DNA from 4 places in the Bradyrhizobium sp. BWA-3-5 genome. Region 3 is predicted to be linked to each of the others. Evidence: predicted binding sites of a transcription regulator. Region 3 holds the regulator's gene; each other region holds the start of a gene.
What was found. The regulator PhoB, encoded in region 3, activates phosphate uptake and scavenging genes when phosphate is short. The targets are predictions, from matches to a motif close to TGTCATNNANCTGTCAT.
Positions count from the first base shown of each region.

Region 1: the regulator PhoB is predicted to act here: its motif matches at 5,429-5,445, upstream of RX331_RS01860 (DUF2794 domain-containing protein).
Region 2: the regulator PhoB is predicted to act here: its motif matches at 3,783-3,799, upstream of RX331_RS25680 (CehA/McbA family metallohydrolase).
Region 4: the regulator PhoB is predicted to act here: its motif matches at 2,658-2,674, upstream of RX331_RS21280 (RNA degradosome polyphosphate kinase).

Region 1 covers NZ_CP136626.1:379,420-386,728, forward strand. Annotated here, with positions in the region: gene ccmB (heme exporter protein CcmB) at 1-460, opposite strand, end outside; gene ccmA (heme ABC exporter ATP-binding protein CcmA) at 457-1,059, opposite strand; gene acnA (aconitate hydratase AcnA) at 1,284-4,004, shown strand; gene RX331_RS01855 (DUF1223 domain-containing protein) at 4,255-5,049, shown strand; gene RX331_RS01860 (DUF2794 domain-containing protein) at 5,457-5,828, shown strand; gene RX331_RS01865 (N-acetyltransferase family protein) at 5,970-6,500, opposite strand; gene RX331_RS01870 (Bax inhibitor-1/YccA family protein) at 6,648-7,309, opposite strand, start outside.
Region 2 covers NZ_CP136626.1:5,343,256-5,350,564, forward strand. Annotated here, with positions in the region: gene RX331_RS25675 (O-methyltransferase) at 1-54, opposite strand, end outside; gene RX331_RS25680 (CehA/McbA family metallohydrolase) at 1,067-3,706, opposite strand; gene RX331_RS25685 (hypothetical protein) at 4,685-4,912, opposite strand; gene RX331_RS25690 (MFS transporter) at 5,172-6,641, opposite strand; gene RX331_RS25695 (hypothetical protein) at 6,647-6,832, opposite strand.
Region 3 covers NZ_CP136626.1:689,351-696,659, reverse strand. Annotated here, with positions in the region: gene argF (ornithine carbamoyltransferase) at 1-531, opposite strand, end outside; gene RX331_RS03245 (aspartate aminotransferase family protein) at 531-1,739, opposite strand; gene RX331_RS03240 (GcrA family cell cycle regulator) at 2,243-2,755, shown strand; gene phoB (phosphate regulon transcriptional regulator PhoB) at 2,947-3,657, opposite strand; gene phoU (phosphate signaling complex protein PhoU) at 3,668-4,384, opposite strand; gene pstB (phosphate ABC transporter ATP-binding protein PstB) at 4,398-5,219, opposite strand; gene pstA (phosphate ABC transporter permease PstA) at 5,216-6,061, opposite strand; gene pstC (phosphate ABC transporter permease subunit PstC) at 6,063-7,052, opposite strand; gene pstS (phosphate ABC transporter substrate-binding protein PstS) at 7,248-7,309, opposite strand, start outside.
Region 4 covers NZ_CP136626.1:4,381,990-4,389,298, reverse strand. Annotated here, with positions in the region: gene ppx (exopolyphosphatase) at 1-374, opposite strand, end outside; gene RX331_RS21280 (RNA degradosome polyphosphate kinase) at 387-2,585, opposite strand; gene RX331_RS21275 (DnaA ATPase domain-containing protein) at 2,731-3,408, opposite strand; gene RX331_RS21270 (CDP-alcohol phosphatidyltransferase family protein) at 3,508-4,050, opposite strand; gene purM (phosphoribosylformylglycinamidine cyclo-ligase) at 4,201-5,274, shown strand; gene purN (phosphoribosylglycinamide formyltransferase) at 5,271-5,924, shown strand; gene RX331_RS21255 (glutathione S-transferase family protein) at 5,978-6,709, shown strand; gene RX331_RS21250 (cold-shock protein) at 6,757-6,966, opposite strand.

The DNA of each region.
Region 1 (7,309 bases), 310 kb from region 3:
TCACGGCCAGCGCCGCGCCGATCATCCCGGTAAACGTCAGCGCCGGCGTTCCCACCAGCAGCGTCAGCGCCACCGCCGACGTTGCGGTGACATCAAGATTGAGCAACAGCCCGAGCGCAGGTGTTGCCGCGATCAGCGGCACGCCGGCGGCGAGCCAGTGCGCCAGCGCCTTCGCGGCGCAGGCGAGTTCCAGCGGCGTCCGCCCCATCACGATCAGGTCGAGCGAGCCATCCTCGTGGTCGGCGGTGAACAGGCGATCCAGCGTCAGCAGGCTGGCGAGCAGGGCGCCGAGCCAGAGGATCGCGGGTCCAAGCCGGGCCAGCAGCGGCAGGTCGGGCCCGATCGCGAACGGCATCAGCACGGTCACGGTCAGGAAGAACAGCACTCCGATCAGTGCCCCGCCGCCGACGCGGAGCGCGATCCTGACGTCCCGGCGAATCAGCGCGGCGAGGGCGGTCATGTGGCGCCCCCCATCCGCAGTTCCTGCGCTTCGATCCCGAGAGGCGTATGCGTCGCAGCGATGATGATTCCGCCGCCGGCGAGATGGTCGCGCATGACGCCGACGAACAGGCTCTGGCCGGCGATATCGAGCGCCGAGGTCGGCTCGTCCAAAAGCCAGACCGGCCGGCGCACCACAAGCAGGCGCGCAATCGACAGCCGCCGCCGCTGGCCGGCCGAAAGATAGGCCGCCGGCAGGTGCGCAGCGTGGCCAAGCCCGACTGCGGCGAGGCATTGGTCGACGTCCCCGGCCTTGCCGCCGAGAAAATCCCGCCAGAACGACAGGTTCTCATGCACGCTCAGCGCCGGTTTCAGCGCGTCGCGGTGGCCGAGATAATGCGACTGTTCCGGCAAGGTCAGTTCGGCCTCGCCGCCTTCCAGTTCGACCGAGCCGCCCGCCGGTGCCAGCAGGCCGGCCAGGAGGCGCAGCAGCGAGGTCTTGCCGGCGCCGTTGGGGCCGACCACGGCCAGCACCTCGCCGGACGAGGCCTCGAAACCGAGGCCGGAGAACACCCGGCGGCCTCCCCTGATGCAGTCGATCTGGCGTCCCGAGAGCCGCATTTTACGTCGTCACAGCCCTCTGAATTTGATGGGTACCGCGTCAGAATTTGTGGGTACCGCATTGCTGCAGCACGCTTCTCGGTGTGGCGGTGCTTCTAGAAAGATTCTATAAGCCCGGAACTTGATGCAGCACACAATCGGCGGCTGCAAGCCATCAGGCAGCCTCGCGCCAACGGTGTTCAAATACCCTTGCTGGGTATAACTAGAATTTGGGATCCCTGACAATGACCTCGCTCGACAGCTTCAAATGCCGCAAGACCCTCAAGGTCGGCAGCAAGTCCTACGTGTATTACAGCCTGCCCACCGCGGAGAAGAACGGTCTGAAGGGAATTTCCAAGCTGCCTTATTCGATGAAGGTGCTCCTGGAAAACCTGCTGCGCAACGAGGACGGCCGCACCGTCAAGAAAGAGGACATCATCGCGGTCTCGAAGTGGCTTCGCAAGCGCAAGCTCGAGCATGAAATCGCTTTCCGTCCGGCGCGCGTCCTGATGCAGGATTTCACCGGCGTGCCGGCGGTGGTCGATCTCGCCGCGATGCGCAACGCGATGCAGGCGCTCGGCGGCGATGCCGAGAAGATCAACCCGCTGGTGCCGGTCGACCTCGTGATCGACCACTCCGTCATCGTCAACTTCTTCGGGGACAACAAGGCGTTCGGCAAGAACGTCGTCGAGGAATACAAGCAGAACCAGGAACGCTACGAATTCCTGAAGTGGGGCCAAAAGGCGTTCTCGAACTTCTCGGTGGTGCCGCCCGGCACCGGCATCTGCCACCAGGTCAATCTCGAATATCTCGCGCAGACGGTATGGACCAAGAAGGAGAAGATGACGGTCGGCAAGAAGACCGGCACCTTCGAGGTCGCCTATCCGGATTCGCTCGTCGGCACCGATTCGCACACGACCATGGTCAACGGCCTCGCCGTGCTCGGCTGGGGCGTCGGCGGCATCGAGGCGGAAGCCTGCATGCTCGGCCAGCCGCTGTCGATGCTGCTGCCGGAGGTGGTCGGCTTCAAGCTCAAGGGCCAGCTCAAGGAAGGCGTCACCGCGACCGACCTCGTGCTGACGGTCACGCAGATGTTGCGCAAGCAAGGCGTGGTCGGCAAGTTCGTCGAGTTCTTCGGCCCCGGCCTCGATTATCTTTCGGTCGCGGATAAGGCGACCATCGGCAACATGGCGCCGGAATATGGTGCGACCTGCGGCTTCTTCCCGGTCGATGCCGCGACCATCGATTACCTCAAGACCTCGGGCCGCAAGAACGACCGCGTCGCGCTGGTCGCGGCCTACGCCAAGGCGCAGGGCCTGTTCCGTACGGCGAAATCAGCCGACCCCGTGTTCACGGAAACGCTGACGCTTGACCTGAAGGACGTCGTGCCGTCGATGGCCGGTCCGAAGCGTCCCGAAGGCCGCATCGCGCTGCCTTCGGTGGCGTCGGGCTTCGCGACCGCGCTCGCCGGCGAATACAAGAAGGCCGAGGGGGCCGAGAAGCGTTATGCGGTTGAGGGCCGCGATTTCGATCTCGGCCATGGTGATGTCGTGATCGCCGCGATCACCTCCTGCACCAACACCTCGAACCCCAGCGTTTTGATCGGCGCCGGCCTGCTCGCGCGCAACGCCGCCGCCAAGGGCCTGACTGCCAAGCCGTGGGTGAAGACCTCGCTGGCGCCGGGCAGCCAGGTGGTTGCGGAATATCTGGCCAATTCCGGCCTTCAGAAGGACCTCGACAAGGTCGGCTTCAACCTGGTCGGCTTCGGCTGCACCACCTGCATCGGCAACTCGGGCCCGCTGCCGGAAGAGATTTCGAAGTCGATCAACGACAACGCCATCGTGGCTGCGGCCGTGCTGTCGGGTAACCGCAACTTCGAAGGCCGCGTTTCGCCGGACGTGCAGGCGAACTATCTGGCCTCGCCGCCGCTGGTCGTGGCCTATGCGCTGGCCGGCACCGTGACCAAGGATCTCTCCGTCGAGCCGATCGGCACCGGCAAGGACGGCAAGCCGGTCTATCTGAAGGACATCTGGCCGACCACGAAGGAGATCAACGCCTTCATGAAGAAGTTCGTGACTGCGACGATCTTCAAGAAGCGCTACGCCGACGTGTTCAAGGGCGACACCAACTGGCGCAAGATCAAGACCACCGACAGCGAGACGTATCGCTGGAACATGTCGTCGACCTATGTGCAGAATCCGCCCTATTTCGAAGGCATGAAGAAGCAGCCCGATCCCGTCGTCGACGTGGTCGATGCGCGGATTCTCGCGATGTTCGGCGACAAGATCACCACCGATCACATCTCGCCGGCCGGCTCGATCAAGCTGACGTCGCCGGCCGGAAAGTTCCTCAGTGAGCACCAGGTGCGTCCCGCCGACTTCAACCAGTACGGCACGCGGCGCGGCAACCATGAGATCATGATGCGCGGCACCTTCGCCAACATCCGCATCAAGAACTTCATGCTGAAGGGGGCCGACGGCAATATTCCGGAAGGCGGACTAACCAAGCACTGGCCGGACGGCGAGGAGATGTCGATCTACGACGCCGCGATGAAGTACCAGCAGGAGAATGTGCCGCTGGTCGTGTTCGCCGGCGCCGAATACGGCAATGGTTCGTCGCGCGACTGGGCCGCGAAGGGCACCCGCCTGCTCGGCGTTCGCGCCGTGATCTGCCAGAGCTTCGAGCGCATCCACCGCTCCAACCTGGTTGGCATGGGTGTGTTGCCGCTCACCTTCGAGGAAGGCACATCGTGGACCTCGCTGGGGCTGAAGGGCGACGAGAAGGTGACGATCCGCGGCCTGCAGGGCGACCTGAAGCCGCGCCAGACCCTGACCGCCGAGATCGTCTCGAATGACGGTTCGCTGCAGCGCGTGCCGCTCTTGTGCCGCATCGATACCCTCGACGAGCTCGACTACTACCGCAATGGCGGCATCCTGCATTACGTGCTGCGCAAACTCGCGGCGTAGAGTTCTCTTTTTGACGTGTTTTCTTTCACGCGAACCGGTAACTACCCTCGGATCAAGTCCGAGGGCATGCTTCGCTTGAAAACGCTTTGAAACGCGGATTTGTGATCAGTGCCTCACTTCGAAGTGAGTAGCGACCAGGAAGAAGGCGGCCTATGACAAGGCCGCTTTCGCGTGTTTGGGGCACGCTTAACAGGATGTTCAAAACCATGCCCCGTACAAATACTGATAGCCGCTACTACCGGTTCGCACGATGACAGCGATGATGGCCTATAACTGCATATCGCGATGGTCCGGTGCGCTCGGAGCCGGTGCACTTGGGGTCTGCGCGATCATCGCGGTCATCCGCCCCGCCCATGCCGATCCCCGCGCAGTGGTCGAGCTGTTCACCTCGCAAGGCTGTTCATCCTGCCCGCCGGCCGACCGAATCGTCGGTGAGCTCGCCAAGGATCCATCTGTCATCGCGTTGAGCATGCCGGTCGATTATTGGGATTATCTTGGCTGGAAGGACACGCTGGCGGACTCGCAGTTCAGCGCGCGGCAAAAAGCCTATTCGCGCGCGCGCGGTGACCGTAACCTCTACACGCCGCAGATGATCGTCAACGGTTCGGCGCAGGTGATCGGCAGCGATCGCTCCGCCATCGACGGCGCCATCAAGAACACCAGCAAGACCGACGGCGTGATGTCGCTGCCGGTGACGATGACCTTGTCGGGCAAATTGCTCAACGTCTCGGTTGATGCGAGCAAGGTGGATCCGAGCAAGGTGTCAATGACAGCGGGCCATGGCGAAGTGTGGCTCTGCTCGGTGTCGCGCGCGGTGCCGATTTCAATCGGGCGCGGCGAGAACCGCGGCCGCGAGATCACCTACTACAACGTGGTGCGCAGTCTCGTGAAGGTCGGCGACTGGAACGGCGGTTCGGGAAGCTGGACCATTCCCCTTGAGAGCATTTCGCGCGATGGCGTCGACGCCGCGGTCGTCTATGTCCAGGATGGCAATCGCGACAAGCCGGGTGCGATGCTCGGCGCGGCCATGACCGAGCTGCGCTAGCTCGGCTTCGAATTTTCTGAACGGAAGCTGGTTGCGGCAGGCGGGCTTTGGCGCGCCGAGCGCAGCCGCGTGCAACCGGGCTCGCAAACGAAAAAGGACCAACTTTCGTTGGCCCAGTATCGGGATTAACTCCCTCTGCGAACAGGCCCGATCCCGACGGCCCCGGGGGGCTGGGGGCTGAGGAATCCGGAACCGAAAGGACCGGGCCAACGCAGGATTATGTTTTCTCAACTCAGCGGGGCAGGCGGTTGGCGGAAGTGGGGCAGCAATAAGATTCCGCTAACGATCCCGTGAATCCACGGATTCGGCAATGTCGGGTGTCGGACGCGATTTCTTTCGCATTTACACCCCCTTGCGGCATCCTTCGGTTAGCGCGATCATGCAAATTGAATGACAGGAGGCGCTCGATGAATTTGATATCGGAGGACACCGATCCGAGCGAGAGCCGCGCAGTGGCGCGCCCCGCCACTGCAGTTCCCCCGCCGAATCGCGTCACCTTCAACCGTCTCGAACTCAACCGCATCCTCAATCTGTATGGGCGCATGGTTGCCGACGGCGAATGGCGTGACTACGCCATCGACTTCATGAAGGACCGTGCGGTGTTTTCGGTCTTCCGCCGCGCCTCCGAGGTTCCGATCTACCGCATCGAGAAAGACCCGCGCCTTGCGCGCAAACAGGGCATGTACAGTGTGATCTCGGCGACCGGGCTGATCCTGCGCCGCGGCCACGAGCTTGAGCGGGTGTTGCTGGCGATCGACCGCAAGCTGGCGGTGGTTTAGCCACGCTGCTGTAGGGTGGGCAAAGGCGCCTTGCGCCGTGCCCACCATCCGTCTCCGGTCGCAAGAATGGTGGGGCACGCGGAGCCTGTCATCGGCGCGCATTCGCGCGACCCGGTGGCTCTGCCCACCCTGCCGGTCCCTCTAATCCTTCGGCACCGTCGTGCCGCCTTCACCGAGCGCGAGCTGCATCATCACGGTGTCGAGCCAGCGGCCGAACTTCAGGCCGACATTGGCGTGCGTCCCGACCATCTGGAACCCGCATTTGGTGTGCACGCCGATCGAGCCAGCATTGGCGGAATCGCCGATGACGGCGATCATCTGCCGGAAGCCGCGCGCCTCGCACGCGGCGATCAGCCGCTGCATCAGCTGGAAACCGACGCCGCGGCGGTGAATGGCCGGCTTCAAATAGACCGAATTCTCCACCGTGAAACGGTAGGCCGGCCGCGGCCGGTAGGGGCCGGCATAGGCGTAGCCGATCACCTCGCCCTCGACGACGGCGACGAAATAGGGAAATCCGCCGTCGGACAGCGCCCTGAATCGCCTGACCATCTCGGCGAGATCGGGTGGGGTCAGCTCGAACGTCGCGGTACCATGGCGCACCGCGTGCTCATAGATGTCGGTGATGGCGGGCAGGTCGGCCTCGGTGGCGGGCCGGATTTCAGGCATGGACATGCAGAAAAAGATACCAGCAGAACAATCGGGATCAACACCCTTTCCGTCATGGCCGGCCGAAGCTCGGGCATGATGAGCATGGACCCAAAGAAAAGCCCCGGCGCGAGGCCGGGGCTTTGACTCTTTTAGAACCTGGGTCGGTAGCGGCTAGTCGCGCTGGCCGAGCAGCTGCAGCAGCAGCGTGAACAGGTTGATGAAGTTCAGGTACAGCGACAGCGCACCGGAGATCGCAGCCCGTTCCGCAATCTCGCCGCCGGCCTGGGCATAGCCGTAGATGTACTCGTTCTTCAGCCGCTGGGTATCCCAGGCGGTGAGGCCCGCGAACACCAGCACGCCAACCACCGAGACGATGAACTGCAGCATTGAGCTCGCCAGGAACAGGTTGACCAGGCTGGCGATGATGACGCCGATCAGGCCCATGAACAGGAACGATCCCATGCCGCTCATGTCACGCTTGGTGGTGTAGCCATAGAGGCTGAGCGCACCGAAGGTCGCCGCCGTGATGAAGAACACCCGCACGATCGAGGTGTGGGTGTACACCAGGAAGATCGACGACAGTGAAATGCCCATCAGCGCCGAGAACACCCAGAACAGCATCTGGGCGGTCGCCGGCCGCAGCCGGTCGATGCCGGCCGAGATCGCGAACACCATCACGAGCGGTGCCAGGATGAACAGCCACTTCAGCGGGCTGACGAACATCGCGTAGCCGAACGGGGTCAGGAACTGGCTGCCGATCCGCACGGCGCCGGCCGCCGGATCGGTGGTCACCGCCGCCATATAGACGCCGAGCGCCGCCAAGCCGGTGATGG
Region 2 (7,309 bases), 3.2 Mb from region 3:
TACCGCATGAAAATTCTCATCCTGAATGAGACTAGGCGCAACGGCAGGCGACATGGCTTGATTTCTCCCTTCGTGGAATGCATCTCAGTTCGAGGTCCGGGAAGACTCTAGGATCACTACGCGTCGGTCGGCTCGAGCTGTCTGCTATGGCGCGTAAGTAATACTTAGAGCTTTGTGGGAGCTTTTCGTGCTACGGGCCCTTAAAATTAATCTGTCAATACCGCCATCGTCAGATCCTGCCAGCTTCAGCCTTCTCGACGGCATCGTTCAAGTGGGACGCAAGAATGTACGAGCATGTCGCCTCTCATGTCGTGCGGCTCATCGACCCAGGAACTTCGCAACGGCCATTCCACAGCTATGTTGCGGCCTGGCGGTCTTCGAAGCTGCTTCCACTTTTCCTGTAACCCTAGATTGCGCTTGCCTCGGATGTCATAATGCAACTATTAGTAGCAGCAGTTCATTTCAAATTTGTGTCGTGCAAGTAGAGTTCAAGAATGTGTGAAGTCTAGTGTCGCGGCTAGTCGCTCGATGACGGCATTGCCTAGTCTCGCAGATCGAAGCGAACTATCGGTTGTTCGATATTCTCATGGATGCCGGGCGGCATGGAAGCATCATTGAACTGGAGGAAGCAGGGTTGACGGACGGCCAGGGCCAAGCGATGCCAACGCGCAAGACGCAACAGTCCTATGGGGCTACGCGAAGCGCACTGCCAAGCGCATGCTATCGACGCGCCGCGCCATGCGCACCGGCCGACAGAACAGAACGAACACGGGAATTCTATGCTGTGAGCGCCTTCTGAAGGGTAACCTAAGCTCGTCCAGAACTGCGATCGAGAGCTTCGGGTGCAAAGACGGTCGCGCTGCCTACCTAGATCGCGATCGATATCGCCTGGCTAAGCTGGTAGGTTTTCAGGTTAAGCGATGTCACCGAATGGAGGCGACTTCACCTTCGATGCCAGTGGACGTAGCCGGACATGCCATGGTCCGGGTGCGCCCACGCGCCGCTGCCAACACCGAGGCAACGGGAAACGGACAGCAGATACCTTTTTATCATAAGTTTTCGTTCATCAATGCTCGCGTTCAACGTGAACCGAATGAACGGGCGCATGCTCATGGCTGGCGCCAAGTTCGTGAAGCCGGTGATGCAGGCGATGATGTGCTAGCTCCAGAGTAGCTCGCAGTCGCGCGTGCCGCGCTTCATCGGCCCTGGGGGCCAGCGTATCAACGTAGGCGATCGATCCCTCGATCTGCGCGAGGACCGACACCGCGTCTGCGATCGCAAAGATGGGTTTTTCGCCGACTCCGACATACACGGCACTGGTGTGAGCCGCGATGTCGGCCTCGCGCCCGGCGACACTGCCTCGAACACGGATCGCGACCCAGCAGGACGCGGTGACGCGTAGGGGGAAATGGCCGTTGCATGACAGATCACTGCATCGTACTTCGTCGACTACGGTGCCATTGCAAATCAACTCGACCCGCGTCGGCCGCACGCTGACCGATTCTATCCGCCAGTTGACGGCGACGGTTCCGCCTGAAGGAGGAAGCGCGATCTTGCTCCCTGGACGGCGTCCTTCCACCGTCATATCCACGAGCGGCCCGACTGTGATGAACGTATCGCCGTTGCGCACGGCATCCATCCAGTTGCGGTACGTAAAATCGCGCGCGCCCAGCTGCGCATAGGTCCGCGAGCCGCCAAGGAGCGCGGACGCGTCCATCTTGTCGGAACCTGCCACCAGCGGCAGGTGGTAGCCGATATTGAGGTACCGGTACCAGTCGGCCAGACCAAATGCGCTGATCTGCGCGGTTCGTGGGTTAAACGACATCATCTCCATTGCGTCGATCAGGCCGAGCACGATATCAGCCGCCCGCTCGGCGTGGGGATTGGGCACGTGCGGCATCACGACCAGCCCCCCTTGCTGTCGGCAACGCTCCGCCCAGTCGGCCATGATCGCCTCCAACGGATCTCCTATCGCTGCTTCGTCGGATCCAGCGCAAGACAGCGGATTGATAATCTCGCCTTCGTAGCCGAGAAGCGAGATGTGCCCCAGCACGTGCATCCGATTCTCTGTGCCAACGCGGACGACGAACTCTCCGTCGCCGCCGAAGTCCTTCGCGCCGATCGTCGTGCGTCCGTCGAAGTCGGCGACGTTGCTGAACATCTCGCCCCACTGCAACGCGAGCAGGTTGACGACGTTGACGCCCTCCGCCTTGCCCTCTAGTAGGGCTGTCTGCGGGCTCAGGAAATGGACGTGCGTATCGGAGCTAACCCAGCCCTGTTCGCGCCAGCGCAGCACTCTGTCCAGCTCGAATGTGAGGCTATCCGTGCCCGCAGTGACTTCGACGATGCTGCGCAGAGGCCGCACCTCGAACCCCCTGCTGATCTCGACAAATACGATCCCAATCGGCAGGTCCGCGTCGCAGCTACCATCGACATAGGCGTACTGGTTCAGGCCGTTCGCGAGTTCGCCGGCGAAGTCCTCGAACCTGCCGGTGTTGACCTTGCGGTGATGTCCCTTGGGCGGTAAATACTCCCCGTGCGCACCGTGGAGATGCAGGCGCGCGGCAACACGCCCACCACTGCCTTTCTCAACGATGCGGATCTTCACGGGCCGTGTCGCCGGCTCGATCGGCACAGCGTCCAGCGAGGTGCCTGCTGCATTTTCAATGCCTTCCAGCGATCGAAGGTCCCGAACGTGCAGGTGTCCGTCGCTGGAGCGCAGGTAGAGCCTTGCGTCTGGGTGGGCGGAATATTCGACGATGACCTCATTCTCGGAACGCACAGGCTGCACGTCGGGCTTGTCAGTTAGCCAATCCGCTCTGGAGTACTTAAGTACCGCTCGGGCGGAAATGACGTTGCCCAAGTCCATGCCGATCTGTTCGCCGCGATGGTCGACATCCAGTTCGCCAAGTTTGTTCAGATGCACCCCGGGCGGCAGCCGCATCCTCAGCTTGCGACGGCCCTGAAGGCGCAGCGGATGCTCCGACAGCTGTGTCGTGCTCACCGCATAGACGAGCGAAGCCTCTTGCTCCGGGCGCAGGCTCAGGCCCGCGAGCTCCTTCTCTGGATGCGGATTCGGCAACGCGTAAACCCACAGGTTCTCACCTTCACGAATTCTAATGCGCCCCGATTCAGTGCGAACCTCGCTGTTTACGAAGCTGGCGCCCGGCGCTCGCCCGAGCGCGAAGTTTTCTCCGCTGCTCGCATGCACGATAGGACCCCGCAGGGGCACGGCCCCGAATGCACTCGCGCTCCATTCAGTGTGCCTCTGCTGAATCGCAAACCGCCGCAGCACAGGCACGTTGGCCGCGCTTCCGTCGGCGTATCGGAGTGCGTACGTCGACACGCGGTCGCCGAGTGGGTTGCCGTCCACAGAGTGCGCGGCCGGCCCGATTTCGCCAAACCCTTCAGGCCTCACAGGTTGATGGTCTGTTACTGCATGCACAAAGAGAACGTAGCTGGCCAATGTGGGTGACAGTGAGATCTCGGTAGGAGCCTCCCCAGGCCGCAAGGCCAGCACATCCGGCTCGGCTTCGTCGCCGAATAGAAACGGGATGCCGCGATGCGTCTGCGGCCCCCGCAACGAGTCAATCCAGCTGGTGTCGCCCGCGCGCTTGCCGCGCCGCTCGTCCAGCTCCCGGCGCCTGGCATTGAAATATGGCTTCAGATCAACGGGCGTGAAGTGCGGCGATGAGGGTGTTTTCATTCGATGGACTCCAGTTCTGGGAAATCGTCGCCGAGACCCATTGATTCGGCAGTAAAACGTTGAACTTTTTCGACTGAATAAAGTCGCATGACGTATGGGCAAAATAGACGAGAGGTCACTGGCGATCGGAATTCTGAGCGTCGACGGCAAGCAGATGGACCGTGGGACTGTCATCGTGGCGTGTGAGCGGGCTCCTGAATGCAATGAAGAACTCGTGTGCGCATCGCTCCTGCCGGCGAGGACGGTGCTCATGTACTGCCATCAGCTGAGGTATAACGCTGTAGACCAGGCCTACAGTGGAAGCGAAGCATCTCAGTTCGACCCAATCGTAGAAGCATCTCTTTGGGGACCTCGGTGACGTCGGTGACATCCCCACCTGAGCGCAACCCGCCGGTCTTCGGCTGTCGCTCCCGAAACAGCTCGGACTTTGCGACTGCCGGCGCATCTTCAGTAGATCCGGCCAGCCGGCACACCAGTCGTACACTAGCCGCCGGAGCCGACGCTCGCCGCGATCAGCTGCGTCACGGTACGCTCCGCGAAAAAATCGGTAGTTGGCGCCTCGTGGGCCAAGTGCGGCAGCCACAATACCCGGCGATGGCTGTGGCCGCGGTATCCCGGCTGGTGTTCGGGATTGCCGGATCGTCGAAGCCCCAATAGGAAACCAGATCCGCGGAAACATGCTCGATACCAGTCCAGCACCCGCACCGGGTATACGCGCCACAAAGGCTCCGTCGGGCGAGCCACGGGGGCGGACAGTATCGCCCATACCTACGCACGTCCCCATATGCTGCCATCCATGTAACCTTTGTGTGGGCGTTCTGCGCGCCTTACCGGTATGGGGTCGAGCGTGGATGATGGGGTGACCGAATCATCCGGACGCACCTGGATTTCGAGCACCCGCCGCATCTAAGCGTTGGCGACCGCCTCGATCTGAGAGTCGCCCAGCTGGGCCAAGTCCCGGTAAAGCAGGATTGTCGCCTAGAGCGAGTCGATGCTGCTCTCGGCGGCCCCAACAGCACTGGCCTCTTCGGCATCAGTGCCCAATGGGATCGGTCCCATGCGCGGATCAAACATTTCCTGCAGCGACCTTGCCGCCGTGAGCGCAACTTTACGTGAGGTTTCATTTCCGAGGAGGACGCTTCCGAGCGCGGCACGCGGATAGAAGCCGAAGCCCTTGAAGGCTGTCCAGTGTTGGCGCGGCAGCATCCGGCACAGCGCGGTATCCGCGTTGGCGATTGGGAGCCGCCCCGGATCAGCGAGATACGTGACTCAAAGCTCACCGACGAACGCCCTCCTGTCCAATCACCATCAGGAGTGGACGTCCATTCTCCGTCCACAATGCGAGGCTGCGCAATCCGCGCCAGCATACTCTCGTGCGCGGAGAGATAGTCGCTTCTCGACAAGGTTTGGCTCCTAAATTCCTCCGCCCGCCCCGCGGCGCACGGAGTAGGCAGTCAAACGGGGTTCAGTTGCCGATGTAGACGCGGCCGCGCTTCTTGGCGATTTGATAGACCACTACGCTCAGCAGCGCTATCAATGATCCGTAGATGGGGAATATCCAGGTCATGTGCTCGCGTTGCAGCCACACCATGAGATACGGTGAAGTCCCGCCAAACAACGAGACGCCCAATGCATAGCCGAGGGCTACCCCCGTGGTTCGCACCGCACGCGGCATCAGCGTGGTGGCGATGAAGTTGTAGAGGCCCATGTTGAAGCCAACGATAGCTCCGCCGAACACCATGACGATGAAGAAAGTGGAGATGCTCTTCTCCGAATAGACCAATGTAAGGAAGAAGCACGGGATGAGCAGCAGGCGCAGCAGCGTGAACGCGCGCGAGGGTCGCACCTTGTCCGCGAAGGCGCCGACGTAGGGGGCGGCAACCATCCAGCTCAGCCCCATCAGCGTCAGGATTCCGAACACCCAGGTGCTGTTCTCCTTGAATACCGTATTGGCCACGTTGGGCAGACCCGCAATCCATGCGTAGTTAGCGATCTGCACCGATCCGATGACCAGAATGACGGCGAGCAACGAGAGCCGGACGCTCCATAGCGTTTTCCATACGCCGCTGGTAGTTTTCTGAATGCGCGACAACTCATCTTGGCGGTGCATCGCGCGATTGAGCAAAGTTTCCGGCATCGCCTTCCGCAGATAAATGATAAACAAACCGAGCACGCCACCAAACGCGATGGGTATACGCCACGCCCACTCGCGCATCACCTCAGGCGCCACCGAGGCACTCACCAGAAAGGCGACCATGCTGGCCCCGATCGCACCCAGCTGAATGAACGTACCGCCGATCAGGCCAAGGTAACGCCCCTCCTTGCCCGGTGGTGCCAGTTCGATCCCGATGGCATTCGCGACACCCGACTCGGCGCCAAGGGAAAGTCCCTGAATGATTCGAATAAGAAGCAGCGCCACAGCTGCCGTGACGCCGATATCGTTATAGGTCGGCAAGATGGAGATCAGCAGTGAGGACAGCGCCATCGCCGTCACCGAGATCATCATTACCCGCTTATGGCTGATGCGATCTGCGACTGGACCAAGCAACGCAGCCCCGAGCGGCCGCGCGAGGAAGCCTGCCCCAAACACTGCTAGCGCGGCAAGCAGAGATGTGATGGGGTCACTGGAAGGAAAGAAGTGCGGCGACAGAAACGCGGCCATCACGCCGTAAATGTTCCAGTCATACGCTTCCAGGGCTACGCCTCCGCCGAGACCGGCCGTCATTCTCCTGGTTACAACGAGCTTCTCTGGCCGAATCGCTGCGGCAGTGGGTTGAGTAATATCGTGCACGTGTCCGGCTCCGCTCAGCTGTGAAAATCGGCTACGAATATCGATCGACGGAAAGTTGAGGACCGGATCGCGTCTGGCACAGTCAATAAAGTAAGCGGCACCCTTGCCAATTTGGCCATTGACGATCCTATGCGGAAGGTCCAAGGCTCCTACCGTTTCGTCTTAGCTTTGACGGCTTTGGCGAATTCCAGCGCTGTAAGCTGATAGTGATTGTCCGGACCCAGCGTGTGACCAAGCTTCGTAATGATTTTGTCGGTCGATTGCGCATGAACAGAGCCCGCAAATGCGAGGATGCAGGTCGATAACGATCGAACAGATTTGTGCAAGGTGCTCACGGCGTCTTCCCCTGGCATTTCTATGACCCGACGGTTGACGCCGGTTAGGGAGAAGTATGGCGATCTGCCATTTTCCGCGTTAGGACGCCTTTTCATATTTCTTGTACTTTTACACGAGATGTACTTGGAAGCGGGACCACAGAATCGAGCAATATGACGTTGCGCTGCACAAATATCTCGGCGTGTCACGAGCCGCATCAAACGGCATGGCTTCGCGCAACACCGTCTGCTATTGCCATGCCTCGTCAGGCACAGTTGGACAAGACTGCCCACGACATCCAACCGCTCGGGTGGCGTTGAGAGAGCGAAAAGACATTCGAGTTCGCAAGATTGCGGCCATCCAAAACTCACAAGGGCCATGCTGGCCGACACTGGGGCCCAAATCTATCTCTCGCAGAAGGAGTATGTAGTGGGTTCGAAGCCAAAAACCCTCTGAAACGCTTCCACCGCGTGCCACCGCTCCATAAGTTATATTTT
Region 3 (7,309 bases):
GAAGCGCTCGGCCGCGTGCGCCCAGGACGCCAGCACGTTGTTGTCGTCGCCGGTCCAGGCCACCGTCTTGCCCTCGATCGGCCCACGATGCTCCTCAAAGGTCATCAGGTCGGCCATCACCTGGCAGGGATGCGAGCGCCGCGTCAGCCCGTTGATCACGGGCACGGTGGCGTGCGCGGCGAGCTCCAGCAGTGCATCGTGGTTGAGGATGCGGATCATGATCGCATCGACATAGCGCGACAGCACGCGCGCGGTGTCGGCGATGGTCTCGCCGCGGCCGAGCTGCATCTCGGCGCCGGTCAGCATGATGGACTCGCCGCCAAGCTGGCGCATGCCGACGTCGAACGAGACCCGCGTGCGGGTCGAGGGGCGCTCGAAGATCATCGCCAGCGTCTTGCCTTCGAGCGGCTTCTTGTTTCTCTCGTGCGCCTTCAGCTTAGCCTTCATGTCGGCGCTCAAGGCCAGCATGTTGCGCAGTTCGTCTAACGGCAGCTCGTTGATATCGAGGAAGTGACGGACGGACTTGCTCATCATCCCGCCGCCTTCTTGAGCTGTGTAGCCGACAACGCGGCGCAGGCGCTTTCGAGCATCTGAACGGACTGGTCGATCTCGGCCTCGCTCACGATCAGGGGCGCGAGGAAACGCACGACATTGTCGCCGGCGCCCACCGTCAGCAGTTTCTGATCGCGCAGCGCGTTGACTAGATCGCCCGACGGCACCACGGCCTTGACGCCGACCAAGAGCCCCTCACCGCGCACTTCCGAGAGCACGGCAGGATAGCGGTCGACCACGGAGGCGAGCTTCTGTTTGAGCAGCAGCGACATCTTCTGCACATGGTCGAAGAAGCCGGGTTTCAGCATCACGTCGAGTACGGCATTGGCGGCAGCGATCGCCAGCGGATTGCCGCCGAACGTCGAGCCGTGCGAGCCCGGCGTCATGCCGGAGCCGGCTTCCGCCGTCGCCAGCACTGCGCCGATCGGGAAACCGCCGCCGAGCGCCTTGGCGAGCGACATCACATCCGGCGTCACGCCGACGCGCTTGTAGGCGAAGAGATCGCCGGTGCGGCCCATGCCGGTCTGCACCTCGTCGAAGGCGAGCAGCAGGCCCTTCTCGTCGCACAGCTGGCGCAGCGCCTTGAAGAAGGCCTGCGGCGCCGAGCGCACGCCGCCCTCGCCCTGCACCGGCTCGATCAGGATGCCGGCAGTCTGCGGGCCGATCGCCTTCTTGACGGCTTCGAGATCGCCATGCGGCACCTGGTCAAAACCGTCCATCGGCGGGCCAAAGCCTTCGAGATATTTGGCGGAGCCGGTGGCAGCGAGCGTCGCCAGGGTGCGGCCGTGGAACGCGCCTTCGAAGGTGATGAGGCGGTAGCGCTCCGGGTGTCCCTTGGAAGCATGATAGCGGCGCACCACCTTGATCACGCCTTCCATCGCTTCCGCGCCGGAATTGCAGAAGAACACCAGGTCGGCAAAGCTCTGCTCGCAGAGCCGCGCGGCGAGCTTCTCGCCGTCGGGCGACTTGAACAGGTTCGACATGTGCCAGAGCTTTGTCGACTGCTCCTGCAGCGCCTTGACCAGATGCGGATGACAGTGGCCCAGCGCGTTCACCGCAACCCCCGAGGTGAAGTCGAGATAGCGCTCGCCGGTGGTCGACGTCAGCCAGCAGCCCTCCCCGCTTTCGAAGCCGAGATCGACCCTGGCGAAGACGGGGAGCAGATGCGACGTGGCGCTATTGGTCATGACGATCACTTGAAGTTGGAGACCTGCCTTCAAGACCTGCCGCGGAGCACACGCGTGCCTTGGCGCGAAGGCGGCAACAGCCGGTCTTGCGAAACGAAACGTGCCGCCTCTTAAGGGCGGCACGTGAGAGGTATTCTATGTGCGCGCGGGGCGCTGTCAACACGCCATGGAACGGCCGTTCCTGCAGTGCAGGATGGCAAAATCCGTAGGATTGCGGTGTGGTGGAAAACACGCAGTGCAATGCCTAGATGTCAGAACATGTGGACGTTGAGGCCCGGACTCTTGCGCCCGAGTCACGCCATATTGTAGCTTTTGGACTGTCGGGTACGACATCTCGTGCGGCAGTTTTGATCCCTTAAGAGTCTTTTGTGAAAGCGTAAACGTTCGGGCGCCCTTCCGCGCCCGGCGAGGGCTAAGGGATTCTGACCGCAGGGATTTTTGAGACGAATGACCCGCGGGCGCTGCCCCGAATTTGGCCGGCGCGACGCGAAGGGAAACATACGATGACGGTATTGACCTGGTCCGACGATCGCGTCGAGCAGCTGAAGAAGCTCTGGGAAGCCGGTTTATCGGCCAGCCAGATAGCCGCGGAACTCGGCAATGTGACGCGGAACGCCGTGATCGGCAAAGTGCACCGCCTAGGCCTGTCCGGCCGTGCCAAGAGCCCCTCCTCGGCCGCGCCGCGGCAGCGCAAGGCGCGCCCCGCCGCCCAGCAGATGATGCGGGTATCGCGGCCGGTGTCGCGCGGCAACACCGCGCTCGCGCACGCCTTCGAGGTGGAGCTGGAGCCCGATCCGGTCGCCTTCGACAATGTGGTGCCGATGAGCCAGCGGCTGTCGCTGCTCGAGCTGAACGAGGCGACCTGCCACTGGCCGGTCGGCGATCCCGCGAGCCCCGAGTTCTTCTTCTGCGGCGGCAAGGCGCTCACCGGCCTGCCCTACTGCGCGCACCACTCGCGCGTGGCCTATCAGCCGGCCGCCGATCGGCGGAGGCAGCAGCCGAAGCAGACGCGGTAAGGGCGAGCTGCCTCAATGAGGTCGTCCCCGCGAAGGCGGGGACCATAACCCCCATTGTCTGTGGTTATGCCGAGCTGGAGCTCCAGCGCATTTCAAAAATCGAGATTTGTGGTTATGGGTCCCGGCTCCTGATGCGCAATTGCGCATATGGGCCGGGACGACAGTGATGCGAGCCGAGATACCGCGGAACGCTACTGTGGCTGCTCCGCCTTCGCGAACCGGTCATCCAGCGCATAGCCCGCGCCGCGCACGGTGCGGATCGGGTCCTGCTCGCGGCCGGGGTTGAGCAGCTTGCGCAGGCGGCCGATGTGAACGTCGACGGTACGCTCGTCGATATAGATGTCGCGGCCCCAGACGCTGTCGAGCAGTTGCTCGCGGCTGAAGACGCGGCCGGGATGCTCCAGGAAAAATTCCAGCAGGCGATATTCGGTCGGGCCAAGATCGATCTGGCGGCCGGAGCGCGCGACGCGGCGCTTCTCGCGGTCGAGCTCGATGTCGCCATAGGTGAGCACCGTAGCAAGGCGCTCGGGGCTGGCGCGCCGCAGCAGGCCCTTCACCCGCGCCAGCAGTTCCGGCACCGAGAACGGCTTGACGATGTAGTCGTCGGCGCCGGTCGCGAGCCCACGCACGCGCTCGCTTTCCTCGCCGCGCGCGGTCAGCATGATGATCGGCAGCTGCTTGGTCTCGGGCCGAGCCCGGAGGCGGCGGCACAGCTCGATGCCTGACAGGCCCGGCAGCATCCAGTCGAGCACGACCAGATCCGGCACCCGCTCCTTCAACCGCGTATCGGCATCATCGCCGCGGGCGACGGTCTCGACCTCATAGCCTTCGGCGTCGAGGTTATAGCGCAACAGCGTGGTCAGCGCTTCCTCGTCCTCGACCACCATGATGCGTGCGCTCATCCTGTCATCCTCAGCTATTGGGAATGGTCGCAGCAAACGTCGTCATGTCGCCCTTCGGGCGCTTGTCGAGCATCTGCTGTCCCTCGATCATGTAGAATACGGTTTCCGCGATATTGGTAGCGTGGTCGCCGATCCGCTCGATGTTCTTGGCGCAGAACATCAGGTGAATACAGAACGAGATGTTGCGCGGGTCTTCCATCATATAGGTGAGCAGCTCGCGGAACAGCGAGGTGCAGATGGCATCGACTTCCTCGTCGCCCTTCCACACCGCCATCGCGGCCGGCAGATCGTGCGCTGCATAGGCGTCCAGCACCGACTTGACCTGCGACTGCACGAGGTCGGTCATATGTTCGAGGCCGCGCATCAGCTTGAGCGGCTGGAAATCGTTCTCCAGCGCCGAGACGCGCTTGCCCATGTTTTTGGCGAGGTCGCCGATCCGCTCAAGGTCGGTGGCGACGCGCATGGCGCCGACGATTTCGCGCAAGTCGATCGCCATCGGCTGGCGGCGGGCGATGGTCAACACCGCGCGCTCCTCGATCAGATGCTGCAGGCGGTCGATCTCGACGTCGGAGGCGACGACGCGCTTGCCGAGCGCAACATCACGGCGCACCAGCGCGTCGACGGATTCGGTGATCATGCGCTCAGCCAGGCCGCCCATCTCGGCGACGAGACGGGTCAGTTCCTGAAGGTCGCTGTCAAATGCCTTGGCGGTGTGTTCGGAAGCCATCTCTCAAATCTCCTCAACCAAACCGGCCGGTGATGTAGTCCTGTGTGCGTCGATCGCCGGGCGAGGTGAAAATCTTGTTGGTGTCGTCGAATTCGATCAGCTCGCCAAGATACATGAAGGCTGTCTTGTCCGAGACCCGCGCCGCCTGCTGCATGTTATGCGTGACGATCGCGATGGTGTAGTCCTCCGACAGTTCCTGGATCAGCTCCTCGATCTTGGCGGTCGAGATCGGGTCGAGCGCGGAACACGGTTCGTCGAACAGAATCACCTCGGGTCGCACCGCTACCGTGCGCGCGATGCACAGCCGCTGCTGCTGGCCGCCGGACAGCGACAGCCCGCTGGCATTGAGCTTGTCCTTGACCTCGTTCCACAGCGCGCCGCCGCGCAGCGCCTTTTCGACGCGGTCGTCCATCTCGGACTTCGAGATCTTCTCATAGAGGCGGATACCGAAGGCGATGTTCTCGTAGATCGTCATCGGGAACGGCGTCGGCTTCTGAAACACCATGCCGACGCGGGCGCGGAGCAGGTTGAGGTCGAGCTTGGGATCGAGGATGTTGGTCTGGTCGAGCAGCAGCTGGCCGGTGGCGCGCTGGCCGGGATAGAGATCGTACATCCGGTTGAAGATGCGCAGCAGCGTGGACTTGCCGCAGCCGGACGGGCCGATGAAGGCAGTGACGCGGTTGGTGCCGAGCGTCAGGTTGATGTTCTTCAGCGCGTGGTGTTCGCCGTAGTAGAAGTTGAGGCTACGGACCGTCACCTTCGGCGCGGCTTCCGGCAGCGGCAGCTGCGGGGCTGGGCCGGTCGCGGTACTTACGGATACGGAGAGTTCGGTCATTTGGATGTCCTCTCGGCGCCAAGGATGCGCGCGCCAATATTCAGGGCCAATACGGTGAGCGTGATCAGGAGCGCCCCGGCCCAGGCCAGCTGCTTCCAGTAGGCATAGGGGCTCTGCACGAAATTGTTGATGGTCACCGGCAGGTTCGCCATCGTCTTGGTGAGGTCGAGGCTGAAGAACTGGTTCGACAGCGCGGTGAACAGCAGCGGCGCGGTTTCACCGGCGACGCGGGCGGTGGCGAGCAGCACGCCGGTGATCAGGCCGGCGCGCGCAGCGCGGTAGGCGATGCGCCGGATCACCAGCGAGCGCGGCATGCCGAGCGCGGAAGCGGCCTCGCGCAACGGATTCGGCACCAGCCCCAGCATGTCCTCGGTGGTGCGCACCACCACGGGGATCACGATCACGGCGAGCGCGAGACAACCGGCGATCGCCGAGAAGCCGCGCATCGGCACCACGACCGCGCCATAGATGAACAGGCCGATGATGATCGAGGGCGCACTAAGCAGGATGTCGTTGATGAAGCGGATCACCGAGGTCAGTTTGTCGTGCTTGCCATATTCGGCGAGATAGGTGCCCGCGAACAGGCCGAGCGGCGCACCGATGCCGACGCCGATCGCGGTCATGATGATCGAGCCGATGATGGCGTTGCGCAGTCCCCCCTCGGTCGATCCGGGCGGCGGCGTATCCTGGGCGAAGACGGCGAGATTGAGCCCGGTGAGGCCGTTGTAGAACAGCGTGAACAGGATCAGCGCCAGCCAGGTGACGCCGAATGCCGCGGCCCCAAGGCACAGGAACTTGATGACGATGTTCTTGCGGCGGCGGGAAGCGTAGATTGCGTTCATGTCAGTTCCCCGCCTTCTTTTCCAGACGCATCAGCATCAGCCGCGCGGCGGCAAGCACGAAGAACGTCAGGATGAACAGCAAAAGGCCTAGCAGGATCAGGCCGGACTGGTGCAACCCGTCGCTCTCGGCGAATTCGGACGCGATCGCCGCCGAGATCGTGGTGCCTGGCGCGAAGATCGAGGACTGGATCTTGAACGAATTGCCGATGATGAAGGTGACCGCCATGGTCTCGCCGAGCGCGCGGCCGAGCGCCAGCATGACGCCGCCGATGACGCCGACGCGGGTATAGGGGATGACGACGCTGCGGACGACTTCCCAGGTGGTGCAGCCGACGCCGTAGGCGGCTTCCTTCAGGACCGGCGGCACCGTCTTGAAGACGTCGACCGAGATCGAGGTGATGAAGGGCAGCACCATGATGGCGAGGATCAGCGAGGCGTTGAACAGGCTGAGATAGGACGGGGGCCCTGCGAAGATCGCGCCCAGCACCGGCACGCCGTCGAACAGGTTGATCATGAAGGGCTGGAAGGTGTTGGCCAGGAACGGGCCGAGCACGAAGAAGCCCCACATGCCGTAGATGATCGAGGGGATGCCGGCGAGCAGCTCGACCGCCAGCCCGATCGGGCGGCGCAGCCACATCGGGCAGATCTCGGTGAGGAATACCGCGATGCCGAGGCCGACGGGGATCGCGATCATCATCGCGATGACGGAGGTGATCAGCGTGCCGTAGACCGGGCCGAGCGCACCCAGAACCGGCGGATCGGCCGACGGCGCCCAGCGCTGCGTCGTCAGGAATGCAAAACCGTATTCCCGGATCGCCGGCCAGGCACCGACGATCAGCGAGAGAATGATGCCGCCGAGGATCAGCAGGACCGAGATCGCGCAGATCCGCGTGATCCAGTAGAAGGTGACGTCGCCGACCTTGAACGCGCTGAGAGCCCTTGCGCGATCGTAAGGTCCGGCAGCTTCGATTACGTCGCTTTCAACCGCCATTTCTGCCACGCCCGATCCCCTTTACTTCTATTCGATCCGGTTCGATCCGTCTCGTGCCCCGGATGCAGCCCGGCGCATGAGCGGTGCGCTGCTATGCCGGGGGCCATCTTTTTGACGCGTTCTTGGTGACGCGTGGGTCCCGGCTCTGTGGGTGCGGCGCGTTGCGCCGCACTGCGTCCGGGACATGAGATCCGGTCAGCTCTTGATCTCGGCCGACCAGGTCTTCTCGATCAGCTTGACCACCGATTCCGGCATCG
Region 4 (7,309 bases), 3.7 Mb from region 3:
AGCGCGGATAGTTTTGCCTCGCGCGGTCCCGAAAGGATCTGAATGTGCGCGCCGCAGATGCGCTCGGCTTTGGCGATGAAGTCGGGACCGTTCTTGGCGTCGCGGCAGGCAGCGGTGGCGATCGCGAACACGCGGCCGACCTGCTGAATCCTGCATAGCGCCCGGAACCGCCGCAGCGCCGTCAGCGCCTTGGTGACGGCGTCTTCCGCCAGAAGGCCGGTGCTCTGCACCTCGCGGCCGAGCCCGCACAGCGCCTTCTCGTTGAAGATGGTGACGAGGCTGCGCGCCATCGTCTCATAGACGACGAGACGAACCGAGTTCGAACCGATGTCGATGACGGCAACGCTGGAAGCGCGCTTGCGCGGCCGCTTCACGGCCGCGGCCCCTTAAGACGATTGCTGACGCTCGTTGCGGCGCGTGAGGCGGCGCGGCGAGGATTCCTTGAGAGACTTTCCACGTCCAGACAGGCTCGGATTCGTCATGAAATAATTGTGCAGGTTGAACGGCTCTTCGCCTTTCGCGGCCTTCATACGCGTTGAGGACCCATCCGGCAACAACTGCCAGCTCTGCTCGGTATCCTTCAGGTTCGCGACCATGATCTGCTCGAGAACCTGCTGATGTACCGTGGGATTTTGCAGCGGGCAGAGCACCTCGACGCGGCGATCGAGGTTCCGCGGCATCATGTCGGCGGAGGAGATATACACAGCCGCTTTGGGGCCGGGCAGGCCCTGACCCATCCCAAAGCAGTAGATGCGGCCATGCTCCAGGAAGCGGCCGATCACCGATTTGACGCGGATATTGTCCGACAGGCCCGGCACACCGGGCCGCAGGCAGCAGATGCCGCGCACGACAAGTTCGATCAATACGCCGGCCTGCGAGGCCTCGTACAGCGCGTCGATGATATCGGGGTCGACCAACGAATTCATCTTCATCCAGATCGCGCCCGGCTTGCCGTGCCGCACGTGATTGGTCTCACCCCTGATGTGCTCGAGGATGCGCTTGCGCAGCGTCAGTGGCGATACCGCCATGCGTTCGATGTCGCTCGGCTCGGCATAGCCGGTGATGTAGTTGAAGACACGCGCGGCGTCGCGGCCGATGATCGGGTCCGAGGTGAAATAGGACAGGTCGGTATAAATGCGCGCGGTGACCGGATGATAATTGCCGGTGCCGGTGTGCACATAGGTCGTGAGATTGCCGCCCTCGCGCCGCACCACCATCGACAGCTTGGCGTGCGTCTTCAGTTCGAGGAAGCCGTACACGACCTGCACGCCGGCGCGTTCGAGGTCGCGGGCCCAGCGGATATTGGCTTCCTCGTCGAACCGTGCCTTCAGCTCGATCAGTGCGGTCACCGATTTGCCGGCCTCTGCCGCTTCGGCAAGGGCGCGCACGATCGGCGAGTTGTTCGAGGTGCGGTAGAGCGTCTGCTTGATGGCGACGACATCGGGGTCGCGCGCCGCCTGCTGCAGGAACTGCACGACGACATCGAACGATTCGTAAGGATGATGGACGATCAGATCCTTCTGCCTGATAGCGGCGAAGATGTCGCCGCCATGGTCGCGCACGCGCTCGGGGTGGCGCGGCACATAGGGCGTGAATTCGAGGTCGGGCCGGTCGAGCCGCGTGAGCTGCGAGAGCTCGTTCATCGCCAGCACGCCGTCGACCAGGAACACCTCGTCATCCGCCGCCGCAAGCGCCTGCCGCACAAAGGCGCACAGCGCTTCCGGCATCTTGGCTTCCATCTCCAGGCGGATCACCGAACCGCGCCGGCGACGCTTCAGCGCGGTCTCGAACAGGCGGACCAGATCCTCGGCCTCTTCCTCGATTTCGAGTTCGGAGTCCCTGATGATGCGGAAGGCGCCCTGGCCCTTCACGGTGTAACCGGGGAACAGTCGGCCGATGAACAGGCCGGTGGCCTGCTCCAGCGGGATCAGGTGCACGGCGCCATCCTTGCCGGCGGGCATGCGGATGAAGCGGTCGATCTTGCCGGGCATGCGGATCAACGCATTCATCGCCTTGCCGTCTGATGTCCGCGACAATTGCAGGGCGATGGTGAAGCCGAGGCTCGGGATGAACGGGAAGGGGTGCGCGGGATCGATCGCCAGCGGCGTCAGCAGCGGGAAGATGTTGCGGAGGAAGTGGTCCTCGAGCCAGCTCCGCTCCGCCTTGGTGAAGTCGTGGCCGTCGACCAGCTTGATACCGGCGTCCGACAGCGTGGTGCGCAAATCGCGCCAGATCGCCTGCTGGTCGGAGGCGAGTTCCGAAACCGTCTTGTTGATGAGGGCGAGCTGCTCGGCCGGCGTCAGGCCGTCAGGACTGCGTTCGGCGATGCCTTCGCGGACCTGCGCCTTGATACCGGCGACGCGGACCATGAAGAACTCATCAAGGTTATTGGCAGAAATCGACAGGAAGCGCACCCGCTCCAGCACCGGGTGGCCTGGATTGACCGATTCCTCGAGCACACGGCGGTTGAAATGCAGCCAGGATAGCTCACGGTTAATGAAACGCTCCGGGCTGGAAGCGATCGCGGGGGCAGTCTCGGCAGGCGTCTCTTTTTCTTTTATTTCAATAATTTGTGCCGATTCCATGAGGCTTTGATCCATCTCGGGCAAGATAAGGCCGACGTTACGCGTATGCGGCCCAGAGCATGTGATATTCCGATGACGTTTCAATGACATTGATGTTCCGCCCAAAGCCGCCGTCAAGGCGGCAGGAGGCAGCACCCGGTACCGCTCAGAGGTTGCGCAGCAGTTCCACGGCCAGGGCCCGGCTGACGGGCCGGCCGAGCCGCAGCGCCTCGGTATCCAACAGCTCGACCGCCTGACGGGCGGCGGCGTAGGAGCGCTCGATCCGGCTGACGAGGTAGCTCACGACCGTCTCGTCGACACTCATCTGGCGGTCAGCGCAGAATTTGACGATCAGGCCGCGGAGCAGGAGGTCATCGGGCGGCGACAGTGACACCACCGGCACGGCGCGCAGGCGGGAACGGAGATCGCGCAGCTCGATCTCATAGGCTGACGGCGGAACGCGCGCCGTGATCAGGATATAGGCCGCATCCTCCCGTGCCAGGTTCAAGAGATGAAACATCGCGCGTTCGTCGAAATCGGCCGGCCTCAAATCCTCGACAACGAGCGCTCCGGTGGCGAGTGTGCCGGGCACGGCCGTCGGGCTTAGCGCATGCGCCGCCGTCGAACGCGCGCCGGCCTGTTCGGCCCAGATCGCGGCGAGGTGACTCTTGCCGGAGCCCTCCGGTCCGACCAGCAGCATGATGCGGTTCGGCCAGTCCGGCCAGCTTTCGATCAGCGCGAGCGCGGCCTCATTGGCCGGACCTTCCAGGAAATTGTCGCGGGTCAGGCTCTCCGCATGCGGCAGCGCAAAGGCAAGCTGACGAGGTTGAACGCGAACTGCCACGCAGGTCTCCGGGCCGGAATCTTTGGGCATTCATAGCGTTTTCGAGCGAAATGGCTACCCGGTGGCGCGAAGAAAACGTACCAAAATAAGCGAACGCGCTTAGCTCGCTTCGATCGTGCTCATGTGCCGCACCCATTCGACGAGATAGAGCGAGACGGAAGCCAGGGTAAAGATCGTGACGAATCCCATCAGGATCACGTCATAAGGCGCGGGCCTGAAATCGAAACCGAGCGAGGCCAGCACCAGCGCCGCGAATGCCACCTGCGCCACCGTGTTGAGCTTGGAGACCATCAGCGGTTTCATCGCGACCGGCTTGTCGAGCAGCCACGACACGATCACCGCCGCGACGATCATGATATCGCGCGACACCACGAGGATGACCAGCCAGCGCGGCACCGCGCCCCAGATCCCGAGCGCGACGAAGATGGAGACCAGGAGCGCCTTGTCGGCGAGCGGATCGAGCAGGGCGCCGAGTTCGCTCGACATGTTGAACCGCTTGGCGAGGAAACCGTCGATGGCGTCGCTGACGCCGGCAATGACGAAGATCGCAAAGGCGATCTCCATCTGGCTGGACACGATCGCCCAGACGATGACGGGCACCAGAATGATGCGCCCCAGTGTAATGATATTCGGAATGCTCAACTCGGTCGCTTCCCGGCTCCCGGCCTTAGATCCGGCCCCTGGCGGGTTCTGCCGGTTCTTATCTACATAGTATATGCGCTGGGCCCTTGCGAGCCATTGCAGGATCGCTGAATTCCTCGTAACCAGCCGTCATCGTACTGGAATTTGGGCATGAACGACCGCAAAAACGGGCTCACTTACGCCGATTCGGGGGTCGACATCGACGCCGGCAACCGCCTCGTCGATCTCATCAAGCCAATGGTGCGCGCCACCGCGCGGGCCGGCGCCAACGCCGAAATCGGCGGTTTTGGCGGCCTGTTCGACCTCAAGGCGGCGGGCTTCAAGGACCCGGTGCTGGTGGCGGCGACCGATGGCGTCGGCACCAAGGTCAAGATCGCGATCGAGACCGGCCTGCATGGCGGCATCGGCATCGACCTCGTCGCGATGTCGGTCAATGACCTCGTCGTGCAGGGTGCGGAACCGTTGTTTTTCCTCGATTATTTTGCTTGCGGCAAGCTCGATCCGGAGGCCGCCGCGGCGATCGTGGCCGGCGTTGCCGAGGGCTGCCGCGAATCCGGCTGCGCCCTGATCGGCGGCGAGACCGCGGAAATGCCGGGCCTCTACAAGGACGGCGATTACGACCTGGCGGGCTTCGCGGTGGGAGCAGCCGAGCGCGGCACGCTGCTGCCAAGCGGCGACATTGCCGTGGGCGACGCCGTGATTGGATTGGCCTCGTCAGGCGTGCACTCCAACGGTTTCTCGCTGGTCCGCAAGATCGTCGAGAACTCGCGGATCGCCTGGGATGCGCCGGCGCCGTTCTCGCCGGTCATGACCCTGGGCGGCGCGCTGCTGGCGCCGACGAGGCTCTATGTGAAGTCGTGCCTGCGCGCGATTCGCGAAACCGGGGCGATCAAGGGCCTCGCCCACATCACCGGCGGCGGCTTCACCGACAATATCCCGCGCGTGTTGCCAAAGCATCTCGGCGTCGGCATCGACCTGGCGCGGCTGCCGGTACTGCCGGTGTTCAAATGGCTGGCGGAGCAGGGCGGCATCGCCGAGCTCGAACTGCTCCGCACCTTCAACTGCGGCATCGGCATGATCGCGATCGTCAAGGCGGATGCAGTCGAGCGGGTGACGGAAATCCTGACCGCAAGCGGCGAGACCGTCGCGCTGCTCGGCGAAGTCATCCCGGCCACGGGCGAACATCGCGTGGTCTACAACGGCCATCTCGATCTATCGCAATGAAACGCCGCGTCGCCATCCTGATCTCCGGGCGCGGGTCGAACATGGCCGCGCTGATCGACGCGGCGAAAGCCGCGGACTTTCCGGCCGAGATCGTCACCGTGATTTCCAACCGGGCCGATGCGCTTGGGCTGGAGAAGGCCGCCGCCAGCGGCATCAAGACTGACGTGATCGAGAGCAAGCCATTTGGCAAGGATCGCGCCGGCTTCGAAGCCGTCCTGCAGCGGGCGCTCGACGAAGAAAAGATCGAGCTGATCTGTCTCGGTGGCTTCATGCGGCTGTTCACCGCCGAATTCGTGCAGCGCTGGTACGGGAAGATGCTCAACATCCATCCCTCGCTGCTGCCGTCCTTTCCGGGCCTCGATCCGCATGGCCAGGCGCTGCGGGCCGGCGTGAAGCTCTCGGGCGCCACCGTGCACTTCGTCATTCCCGAAACCGACGCCGGCCCGATCGTGATGCAGGGCGCGGTCGCGGTGGCCGATGACGACACTGCCGAGACGCTGTCGCAGCGTGTCCTCGGCGTCGAGCACCGCATCTATCCCGAGGCGCTGCGCCTGCTCGCAAGCGGCAAGCTCCGCCTCGAAGGCGATTTCTGCAGGATCGCCGGCAGCATTGAGCGCGACGGCACCCTGATTTCGCCGCGGACGATCTGATATTATCTGCGGGTGAACGCGGCAGCCGCGCCCGCAAAATACATCGAGGTTCCATGATCACGCTCTATGGCTCCGGGCCGAATTTCGGCCTTCCCGACGCAAGCCCGTTCGTGACCAAGGCCGAGACCTTGCTGCGAATGTCGAAGCTGCCGTTCGAAAAAGCGCTGATGAGCTTTTCGAAGGCGCCTAAGGGCAAGATCCCCTACATCGAGGACGACGGCCAATTGCTCGGCGATTCCACCTTGATCCGCTGGCACCTCGAGAAGAAGTACGGCATCGACTTCGACCAGGGCCTCACCGCCGAGCAACTCGCGATCTCCTGGGCTTTCGAGAAGATGGCGGAGGACAATCTCTATTGGGCCACCGTCTATTTCCGCTGGATGCTCGACGATAATTTCCGCAAAGGGCCGGTCAACTTCTTCAAGGGGGTGCCCGCACCGGTGCGGCCTGTGGTCGTCTCGATGATCCGCCGGCGCTTACGCAAGACGCTGCACGGCCAGGGGCTGGGCCGTCACTCGGCCGACGAGATCACCGCGATCGGCATTCGCTCGATCGATGCGATGGCGGCCTATCTCGGCGACAAGCCGTTCTTCATGGGCCATGCGCCGGCCGGCATCGACGCCACCATGTTCGCATTCGCGGTGAGCGCGATCTGCCCGCTGTTCGAATCGGATTTGCAGCGGGCGGCGGCAAGCCACGATAATCTCAAGCGCTATGTCAGCCGCATGACCGCGCGCTTCTATCCGGAGCTGCAGGAGATCGCGGGGTGCAAGGCTGCGGCCTGAAAAGAAAATCCCCCGGGCGGTGCCCGGGGTTCAAGATGGTGCGGTTCCTAGGAGACCTTGAGGTTTTCGGCGGAAGTCTTTCCGCGATTTTCGACAAGGTCGTACTCGATGTGCTGGTTTTCGTTGAGAGTGGTGAGGCCCGCGCGCTCGACAGCCGAGATGTGGACGAACACGTCCTTCTCGCCGGCCGCCGGCTTGATGAAGCCATACCCCTTGGTGGGGTTGAACCACTTGACGGTGCCCTTGTGCAACGCCATCGCCATGTCTCCCTAGATAGTCCAGACATAAAAAAGACGCGGCCACGTTCTCCACGTGCCACGCCACAAACGGGCTCCCCGGTAGCTGCTAGATTTCCTGCTCGCGAAACGCACAGTCGAACGGCCTGAATCCGATTGCACCGCGGATTGCAACACGAAATTTGGTCGTTCGCAAGGTTTTGGCGCCCTGCCGCGAATCGTTCTGATGTCGCGGGCTGTGGCAGGCGGACAACATTCCCGCGTATTCGGCAGCGCGCCGATTGACCCTTTGCATCAACTGGGGGCAAATCGTTGCGGATTATCGGCATTTGCGCATTTTTCGCCTCGGCGCTTGGCCCTTTCG